Regions from separate parts of the Sphingobium sp. TA15 genome, predicted to be linked through region 2. Evidence: riboswitches for the same ligand, from Rfam matches in the RefSeq annotation. Region 2 holds a riboswitch; the other holds the start of a gene.
What was found. A riboswitch is a leader RNA that binds a small molecule or an ion and turns the genes downstream of it on or off. The one in region 2 is predicted to bind cobalamin.

Region 1: linked by a shared signal. The riboswitch ahead of Sj15T_RS10635 (TonB-dependent receptor) and the one ahead of Sj15T_RS18895 (cobalamin synthesis protein CobG) in region 2 are both predicted to bind cobalamin.

The regions. Positions count from the first base shown of each region.
Region 1 is NZ_AP025355.1:2,135,032-2,140,108, forward strand. It holds gene Sj15T_RS10625 (iron ABC transporter permease) at 1-129, opposite strand, end outside; gene Sj15T_RS10630 (ABC transporter substrate-binding protein) at 225-1,100, shown strand; gene Sj15T_RS10635 (TonB-dependent receptor) at 1,108-2,928, opposite strand; cobalamin riboswitch at 3,100-3,314, opposite strand; gene Sj15T_RS10640 (molybdenum cofactor guanylyltransferase) at 3,394-3,933, shown strand; gene cobA (uroporphyrinogen-III C-methyltransferase) at 4,012-4,794, opposite strand; gene Sj15T_RS10650 (nitrate reductase) at 4,781-5,077, opposite strand, start outside.
Region 2 is NZ_AP025356.1:382,656-387,732, forward strand. It holds gene cobN (cobaltochelatase subunit CobN) at 1-852, shown strand, start outside; gene cobO (cob(I)yrinic acid a,c-diamide adenosyltransferase) at 849-1,454, shown strand; gene bluB (5,6-dimethylbenzimidazole synthase) at 1,472-2,080, shown strand; cobalamin riboswitch at 2,168-2,385, shown strand; gene Sj15T_RS18895 (cobalamin synthesis protein CobG) at 2,558-3,622, shown strand; gene Sj15T_RS18900 (precorrin-8X methylmutase) at 3,622-4,251, shown strand; gene cobI (precorrin-2 C(20)-methyltransferase) at 4,248-4,967, shown strand; gene cobJ (precorrin-3B C(17)-methyltransferase) at 4,964-5,077, shown strand, end outside.

The sequences.
Region 1 (5,077 bases), on a different replicon from region 2:
GCCGCCGAGGACGGCGAAGATGCGCGCCGGGGAGAGCGGAACCGCGCCAAGAGTGAGGGAAGCAAGGGCGGCCAGCAGCGCCAGCGCCGTCAGCGCGGGGATCAGCAAGGGGTGACGGCGGACGCTCATGGCTTGCGCGGCCTTCGTTGCTTGCTACAGCGTGCCGTGCTCCTGCGAAGGCAGGAGCACGGTGGTTTGTTGAGGCACAATCCGGGAGCAGCAGCGTGCGGCGCAGAATAATCTTTACAGCGTTCTGCGCCCTGGCCCTGACCGGCGCGGCGCCCGCCCAACCCCGGCGCATCGTGTCGCTCAACACCTGCGCCGATCAATATGTGCTCGCTTTGGCCGACCCGGCGCAGATCGCGGCGCTCAGCCCCTATGGCCACGACCCGGAACTGTCGGCGGCGGTCGGCAAGGCCCGCGCCTTCCGCACGCTCAAGCGCCCGGCGGAGGAAGTGCTGGCGCTGCGGCCCGACCTGCTGATCGGCTTTCCTTCCGGCGGCAGCGTCGTCGGCGCGCCTCCGGGCCGATGGCGGACTTTGGGGCTGGCGAGCGCCGACAGCTATCCCATGATCCTCCAGCAGATCCGTCAGGTGGCGGCGGCGGTCGGCCATACCGAACGGGGCGAAGCGCTGATCCGGGCCATGAATCGCGACCTCGCCGCCCTGCCCCGTCCGAAGCGTCGGGGCGTAGCGGCCTATTATCAACGGCGCGGCTATATGACCGGCACCGGCACGCTGGTCGACGACCTGATGCGGCGCGTGGGGCTGGTCAATCTGGCGGGCAGGCTGGGCAAGCCGGCGCTGTCGCAACTGTCGCTGGAGGAGATGATCGCCGCCCGCCCGGACTGGCTGATCGTGGAGAGCGGCAGCGAAGAGGTGGTCGATCAGGGGACGGAGATGCTGCGCCATCCCATATTGCGCGCCATCCCGCGCATCCGCGTGCCCCAGGCGTGGACGGTGTGCGGCGGCCCCGCCTATGTCGATGCGGCGCGGAGCATCGCTGCGCAGCTTGACGGCGCTGCGCACAAGGGCATGGCGCAGCTTGACGGAGCCGTGCGCAAGGGCGCGGTGCGGGTGAACGCCGCGCCGCGCCATTAGGTTATTTTCAGAAGCGCACACGCACGCCGCCGAAGGCCGACCGGCCATAGGTGCCATAGCCATGGACCGTGGCATATTTCTCATCGGTCAGATTGTCGATGCGGCCGTAGATCTCCAGATTCTCCCGGATCGGGAAGGATGCCCGCACGTCTGTCACGGCATAGCCGTCCAGCCGGATCGCGTTGGTCGCATCGTTGAAGCTGTCGCCCACCATCGTCACCGTCGCGCCGGTCGACAGGCCGAAGGGCCAGACATAGTCCGCCGAAACGCTGACCGCATCGGCGGCGCGGCGCGGCAGCCGGGCGTCGGTATTGCGGTCGCGCGCATCGACATGGCTGTAGGCGGCGGTGACGGTCAACGCATCGACAGGCTTCAGAGCCAGCATCGCCTCCACCCCCTTGGCGCGGGTGCGGTCCAGATTATTGTACCCGCCGTAAAGGCCGATCGAATAGTCGTAATTGATCTGGTCCTTCGTATCGCGGCGGAAGGCTGTGACGGACAGGATCGCCCGGTCGCCGTCCAGCCTTTGGTCGAAGCCGATGTCGTAGCTTTTCGACCGCTCCGGACGCAGGCCCGCATTGCCGACGTCGGCGCCGTAAAGCTGGTAGAGCGAAGGGGCCTTGAACCCCTCGCCATAGCTCATGCGGATATTGGTCGCGCCGGCGTTGGGCGTGTAGTTGGCATTGGCGCCGAAGGTGGTAGCGCCGCCGAACTGGCTGTGATCGTCATGCCGCGCGCCGGCGGTCAGCGACAGGCCGGCGACCGGCTTCACGATGGCCAGCGCATAGACGCTGTCCATATCGGCCCGGTGGCTTTCGGTCGAGCCGAAGCCGGAGAAGTCGTAATCGGGCCGTTCATGTTCATAGCCGAAGACCAGCTTCGCCTGATCGACCGGCTGATAGACGCCCTCATATTCGAAGCGCAGATTGGTGCCCGAATAGCCATAGGGGCCGAATGCGGATGTATAGTCGCGGTCCATGCGGAACCAGGTCACGGCCGCCCGGTTGGTGAGCCTGCCGTCGAACAGCGCCAGGTTCAGCCCAGCATAGCCGACATATTGATCGGATTTGGAAGTGTCCGCCGTGCTGTCCAACACGCCGTTGTCGGTATCCAGATCGGCATGGATATAATAGCCGCGCAGGTCGAGGCTGAGCGTATCGGTGAAGGCCAGCTTCAGCTTGGCATTGGCGGCGATATTCTCATAGCCGTCCTTTTCCGCGCCGTTGGCGGCGGAGGAAATGCCGTCGGTGTTGAAATAGGCGATGCCGACGCCGCCCGATGCGATGCCGCTGCCGCCCGAAACGTCCGCCTTGGCGTTCAGCGTGTCGCTATAGCCGTAATCGACCGACGCGTTGCCCGCGAAACCGGCGGCAGGCGTGCCGGTCATGACGTTGACGACGCCGCCGACCGCCTGGCTGCCATAGGCGATGGAGTTGGACCCCCGCAAAATTTCGATCCGCCGGATATTGCCGGTCAGCAGATTGCCGAAATCGTACATGTCGCCGATGCCGCTGGTGTCGTTGACCTTGACCCCGTCGATCAGCACCAGCGTCTGCGTCGTTTCCGCGCCGCGCAGCGAAACGCCGGTCACTCCGCCCAGGCTGCCGCTGCGGTTGAAGCGCACGCCCGGCGTGGTGGCCAGCAGGTCGACGACGCTGACGCTCTGGCGGGTGCGGATGGTTTCGGCGTCGATGACGGTGACGGCCTGGCCGACCTCGTCGCGGGGCTGCTCGATGCCCAGCGCGGTGACGATGATCTCGTCATCATCGGCGGCGAGGGCGGGCGCGGCCGCGAGCAAAGCGGCAAGAGAGATGGTGGCTTTCAACATTATATCTGTTTCCCTGAGCGTCGCTGCGACTTCATGGCTCAGGGCATCCGCTCATCGCGGTCGGCGCAGGGGGAAGTCGACGCCAGTGCCCTCCCCCGCACCGATGCGGCCCTGCGCCGCTTCGTCGCTCAGACGGAAAACACCGTGCCATGGCCAACCCCTGGGCCAGGGCAAGAGCGACCATGCGCCGGCAGGTCTCCTGGCTCGCGGGTCAATGCAGCGATGCACGCCTTCCCGGACTTGCGTCCAGTGGCCGGTCCATGGACCGAAGTGCATCGCGCTCACCGCTTACAGTTGCAGGGACAGCCGCGGAATAGGACGGTTTCCCGTCCGCACCGCATTCCCGTTTTCAGCCCTTTGAGGGCACCGGCGCGATCTTCTTTGCGCGCGAGGGTTTGTCCCCGCCCGCGCCGCGCGCCATAAGGGAAAGCGAGGACAATGCCAAGCGGCATGAGGAGGGACGGAATGCGATTGCTGGGCGCGGTTCTGGCCGGGGGACGATCCAGCCGCTTCGGCAGCGACAAGGCCTTGGCGATGCTCGATGGGCGGACATTGCTGGATCATGCGGCGGCGGCGCTGGGCGCGCATGTCGAGACGGTCGTGATTTGCGGGCGGCACGTTCCGGGAATGACCGGGCTGGCGGACCGGCCGGCGGCGGACATGGGACCGTTAGGGGGGCTGAACGCCGCGCTGCATCATGCGGCGGCGCAGGGTTATGACGCGGTGCTGACGACGGGGTGCGACGTTCCGGTCTATCCGGACGGGTTGGCGCAGGCCTTGATCGGGGATGGCGCGGCGATCCTGAAGGGGCAGCAACTGGCCGGATTCTGGCCCGCTTCATTGGCGGGAGAGCTGGATGCGCATCTGGCCGAGGAGAATAGCCGGTCGATCCATGGCTGGCTGGAGCGGGTCGGGGCGCGGATCGTGGAGCGGCCGGAGTTCGTGCTGCCCAATATCAACCGGCCGGAGGATCTGGAGCGGTTCACTTTTCCCCGATTGGGCTGAGCCTGTCCAAGGGTTCGGCTTCTCTTGAGGAGAAGAAGAGGGCTTCGACAGGCTCAGCCCGAACGGAGGAGATGTACGTCAGACCGTGATAGAGGCGCTTGCGGCCATGTCGGCGGGGAGATTTGTCCCCGCCACCGCTTCTCCGATCAGCAGCAGGGTCGGGTCTTCGTCGCTGATCGTCGCCACCAGAAAGGCCAGCGCCGACAGCTTGCCCCGGATCAACCGCTCATTGGGGAGCGAGACATTGACCGCCACCATCACCGGCGTCTCCGGATCGCGCCCGGCGGCGATCAGGGAGCGGCTGATTTCTCCGGCAGCGGCGCGGCCCATATAGATGCCCAGCGTGCCGCCCGGCCGGGCCAGCGCTTCCCAGTCGAGCTTCAGCGGCTCGCCCGCCTTCAGATGCGCCGTCACCAGCGTCAGCCCCCGCGCCACGCCGCGCAGGGTGAGCGAGGCATGGCCGCTCGCCGCCGCCGCGCTGGCCGTGGTGATGCCGGGGCAGATGCGCACGGCAACGCCCGCCTCCGCCAGATGCTCCATCTCCTCCGCCGAGCGGCCGAAGACCGAGGGGTCGCCGCCCTTCAGGCGGACGACGCGCTTGCCCGCCTTCGCCGCCGCCAGCAGCAGGTCGTTGATGCTTTCCTGCGCCTTGCTGTGGCGGCCGGAGCGTTTGCCGACGCTGACCCGCTCGACGCCCTGCGGGATCAGGCCCAGCACCCCCGGCCCCACCAGCGCGTCGTGGAAGACGATCTCCGCCGCCGCGATCAGCTTTTCGGCCTTGCGGGTCAGCAGGTCCGGATCGCCGGGGCCTGCGCCCACCAGCCAGACCTCGCCCGGGGCGATAAGCTCATTCGGCTGCATGAAGCGTCTCCTGCGATGTCCGGGTGAGGATGTTGGCGAGCGCGGGGCGGCACGATCCGCAATTGGTCCCCGCCCCCAGCGCCTTGCCGATGGCGGCGACGTCGACCAGATCCTGCTCGCGGATGGCGGCGACGATCTGGTTCAACCCGATGTCGAAGCAGACGCAGACGGTCGCACCCTTTTCCGGCTGGCTGCCCGGCCCCCGCGCCGCGAGGACGGAGCCGCCGACCCCCTCTGCCTGCAACTGGCCGATCAGCCAGTCGCGCGACGGCAGCAGGCCGGT
Region 2 (5,077 bases):
CAGATCGACCTGATCGACAGCGCCGCCCGCGCCGTCATGGCGCTGGACGAGCCGGAAGAGGACAACCCCGCCGCAGCCCGCCATCGCGCTGAAACCGCCGCGTTGATCGCGGAGGGCATTCCCGAAAAGGCGGCTCAACGTCGCGCCGGCAGCCGCGTCTTCGGCTCGAAGCCCGGAGCCTATGGCGCGGGCCTCCAGGCGATGATCGACGAGAAGATCTGGCACGACCGCGCCGACCTGGCGAACGTCTATCTCGACTGGGGCGGCCATGCCTATGGCGGCGGCGTGGAGGGCGATGCCGAACGCAGCCTCTTCGCGAAGCGCCTGACCCAGGCCGACGCCCTGATCCAGAACCAGGACAATCGCGAGCACGACCTGCTCGACAGCGATGATTATTATCAGTTCGAAGGGGGCTTGGCCGCGGCGGTCGAGCATCTCTCCGGCAGGAGGCCGCTCAGCTATCATAACGACCACAGCCGCCCGGATCGCCCCGTCGTCCGCACGCTGGAGGATGAGATCGGCCGCATCGTCCGCGCCCGCGTCACCAACCCCAAATGGATCGCGGGCATGATGCGTCACGGCTACAAGGGCGCGTTCGAGATCGCGGCCTCCGTCGACTATCTCTTCGCCTTCGCCGCCACGACCCATGCGGTGAAGGATCATCATTTCGACGCCGTCCACGCCGCTTTCATAGAGGATGAGGCGGTCCGCGCCTTCATGGCGGAGGCCAATCCGGCAGCCCTGCGGGAGACCGCCGCGCGCCTCCGCGAAGCGCTGGACCGCGCCCTTTGGAAACCCCGGTCGAACAGCGCCGCCATGCTTCTCTCCCAACTCAAGGATGCCCCGCAATGATCGAACGCACACCCGAACAACATGCCGAAAAGATGAAGAAGAAACAGGCCGCGCATGACAGGATCATGGCGACCAAGACGCAGGAAAAAGGCCTGCTGATCGTCCACACCGGCAAGGGCAAGGGCAAGACGACCGCCGCGCTCGGCATGGTGGTCCGCGCCATCGGCCATGGCCGGAAGGTGGGCGTCGTCCAGTTCGTGAAGGGCGCGATGACCACCGGAGAAAAACGGGTGTTCGATGCGTTTCCGGACAATGTCGAATTCAAGCCCATGGGCGAAGGCTTCACCTGGAACACGCAGGACCGGACGCGGGACATTGCCCTCGCCCGCGAAGCATGGGATGAGGTGAAACGCATGATCGCCGATCCGGCCTATGACATGGTCCTTGCCGATGAACTCAACATCGTATTGCGCTACGACTATCTTCCGGTCGAAGAGGTGTTGGAAGCCGTGACCGCCAGGGGCGAAATGAAGCATGTCATCGTCACCGGCCGCAACGCGCCCGACGCGCTGATGGAGGCGGCCGATCTCGTCACTGAAATGACCCTCGTCAAACATCCCTTCCGCAGCGGCGTGAAGGCCCAGCCGGGAATCGAATTCTGACACGCACCGCCTTCGACATCGCCGCCTTCGAGGAACTGGTCCACCTGCGCCGCGACGTGCGCCATTTCCTGACCGATCCGCTGGAGGAGAGCGAGGTTGAACGGCTCCTCGCCCTCGCTCACAGCGCGCCGTCCGTCGGGCTGTCGCAGCCCTGGCGTTTCGTCCGCGTCGAAACGCCCGCCCTGCGCGAGCGTCTTGCCGTCCATGTCGACGCCCAGGTCGCCAAGGCGGGCAAGATGTACGAGGGGGAGGAGGACCGGCTCTACCGCAGCCTGAAATTGCACGGCCTGCGCGAAGCGCCGGTGCTGTTCGCCGTCTATTGCGACGAAGGCACGGAAACCGGCCACAGGCTGGGCGCTATCACCATGCCGGAGGCGCGGCGCTATAGCTGCGTGATGGCGATCCACACGCTCTGGCTCGCCGCCCGGACTCGCGGCATCGGCATGGGGTGGGTGTCGATACTGGATCGTGCGACGGTGGACGCGATGCTCGCCATTCCGGAAAACTGGCGATGCCTTGGCCTGCTGTGCCTGGGCTATCCGGTCAGCGAGGAGGCGACGCCGGAACTGGAAAGGCGCGGCTGGGAACATCGGACGGACTGGCATTCGACGATAGTGACTCGCTGACAATTCCCCTCCCGCATGCGGGGGATTGAAGGCCTCTTCCCTTTCCCTTCCTCTCCGCCTATGAGCAGCCTTGGAACGGGCCATGCCCGCTCCATCGATCGCGTCGGTGCCCCGCAAGGGGCTTAAATGGGAACGCGGTGCGGGAGGATGCTCCCTAATCCGCGGCTGTCCCTGCAACTGTGAGCGGCGAGCAAGGCAAGGACGGCCTCCCGAGCGGGCGGCCAGCCACTGGAGCGATCCGGGAAGGCCCCTGCCGAAGCTATGACCCGCAAGCCAGGAGACCTGCCGAACGCAAGGGTCGCTCTAGCCATGGTCCAGGGGATGGTCACGGCTCGGTTCTCCGCACGGGCGACGAATGCGGCTGGGGGAAGCATCCTCCGGTCGTCGTTGCGATGTGGGAGGTGAAGTCCGTTGCCAGACGCGCACAGCGCATCGTCCGCCGCCATTCGCGGCTGGTGTCCGACGGCATGGCGCCCGATGATGGCGGGCGACGGGCTGCTGGTGCGGGTCCGTCCCCCGCAGGGCCGCCTCGCCGTCACGCAAGCCATCGCCCTTGCCGAAGCCGCCCGCCTTCACGGCAACGGCCTGATCGACCTCACCAACCGCGCCGCGCTTCAGCTTCGCGGCGTGACGGAGCAAAGCCACGGCCCGCTGCTCCGGCAGCTCGTCGCCCTTGGCCTCGCCGATGCCGATCCGGCCCGCGAAGCGCGTCGCAATTTCCTGCTCGCGCCGGATTCAACGCCCGGCGACGACAGCGAAAGCATCGCGCTCGGCCTGATCGCCCATCTCGACGACCTGCCCCAGCTTCCCTCCAAGATCGGGATCGCCATCGACGCGGGGCCTGCCCCCTGCCTCGCGGGGGTTCCCGCCGACTTTCGCTTCGAACGAAGCCAGGCGGGCGCGCTGCTGTTGCGGGTGGAGCGACGCCCCATGGGCTCGCCCACAAGCGTCGAAACGGCGGCGAGCGACCTGATCGCGCTTGCCCGCTGGTTCCTTGCCACGGGCGGCGCGGCATCGGGCCGCGCAGCCAGGCATGGCGCGCCGCTGCCGATGGCCGCTGAAATGGCGCCCGCGCCTTCCCGCGCGCTTTCCCAGGTGTTGGCCAGCGCATCCGGGCCGTTCCACGCCGTCCCCTTCGGCCAGATTGACGCCGACGGCCTCATCGCGCTGACGCGAAAACGGAACGTCGCCGCCCTGCGCCTGACGCCATGGCGCGGCCTGGTCCTGGAAGGCGGCGCGCAACGCGCCGGTCACGCCCCCCCGGACGGCCTGCTGCGCATCGATGCCTGCCCCGGCGCGCCCGCATGCCCGCAGGCAAGCGTCGAGACCCGCGGCCTCGCTTCCCGGCTCGCGCCCCTTGTCGAAGGATCGCTGCATGTTTCGGGCTGCGCCAAGGGCTGCGCCCGCCAGGGAACCGCCCAGCTGGTCCTTACCGGCCGGCAGGGCCGCTTCGACCTGTCGCGCAACGCCCGCGCCGGATCGCCGCCGGAAAAGACCGGCCTCACCGCCCGACAAATCCTCGCCCTTTTCGGAAGGCCCTGATGCCCCACAGCTACGAAACCGACGGAGCCGCCATCTACCGGCAGTCCTTCCGCACCATCCGCGCCGAAGCCGACCTTGCCCGTTTCTCGACCGAGGAGGAACGAATCGCCGTCCGCATGATCCATGCGGCGGGACTGGTCGACCTCGCTACCCATATCCGCTTTTCCCCCTCCTTCGCCCTCGCCGCCATCGCCGCGCTTCGGGCGGGCGCGCCGATCCTCTGCGACGCCCGCATGGTGTCGGAGGGCATAAGCCTGAAGCGCCTGCCCGCCGCCAATCCGATCCTCTGCACCCTGAACGATCCGCAGGTGCCCGCGCTGGCGGCGCGCATGTCCAACACCCGGTCCGCCGCCGCGCTCGAACTCTGGCGGCCGCATCTGGGGGGTGCGCTGGTGGCGATCGGCAATGCGCCGACGGCCCTCTTCCACCTGCTCGACATGCTGGAAGATCCGGCCTGTCCCCGTCCCGCCGCGATCATCGGCTGTCCCGTCGGCTTCATCGGCGCGGCGGAATCGAAGCAGGCGCTCTGGCAGAGCCAGCCCGTCCCCTGCTGCATCGTGGAGGGCCGCCTGGGCGGCAGCGCCATCACGGTCGCGGCGGTCAATGCGATAGCGAGTCCAGCGGAATGATGGGCGGGACCATCCATGGCGTGGGCCTAGGGCCGGGCGCGCGGGATCTGATGAGCGTCCGGGCCGACCGGCTGATCCGCGACGCCCGGCACATCGCCTATTTCCGCAAGAAGGGGAGGCCGGGTCATGCCCGCGGCATCGTGGAGGGCATGTTGCATCCCGATGCCGTCGAATTCGCGATGGAATATCCGGTGACGACGGAAATCCCGCTGTCCGATCCGCGCTACAACGATCTGCTTTCAGCCTTCTATGCCGATTGCGCCGCGCATCTGGACGGGCTTTCCGCAGGAGGAGAGGATGTGGTGGTCCTCTGCGAAGGCGATCCCTTCTTCTACGGCAGCTTCATGCACCTGCACAGCCGCCTCGCCGGGCCGGTGAAGATCGTCCCCGGCATCACCGGCATGTCCGGCGCCTGGACCGCCAGCGGCGCGCCGATCGGTTGGGGCGACGATGTGCTGACGGTGCTGATGGCGACCCTTCCGGAAGAGGAACTGGTCCGCCGCATCCATGACAGCCATGCCCTGGTCGTCATGAAGATCGGCCGCAACCTTCCCAAGCTGCTCCGCGCCGTCGAAGCGGCAGGCAAGCAGGACAGCGCCTGGCTGGTCGAATATGCGACCATGGCGGATCAGCGCATCGTCCCGCTGGCGCAGGCGACCGGCGCCGCCCCCTATTTCTCTATCCTGCTGGTCCACGGGCAGGGTCGCCGCCCATGACCGGCTGGGTCGCGGCAGCCGGTCTGGGCCCAGGGGCGGATGCGCTCATCACGCCGGAGGTGTCGGATGCGCTGGCGCAGGCGACCGACGTCATCGGATATATCCCCTAT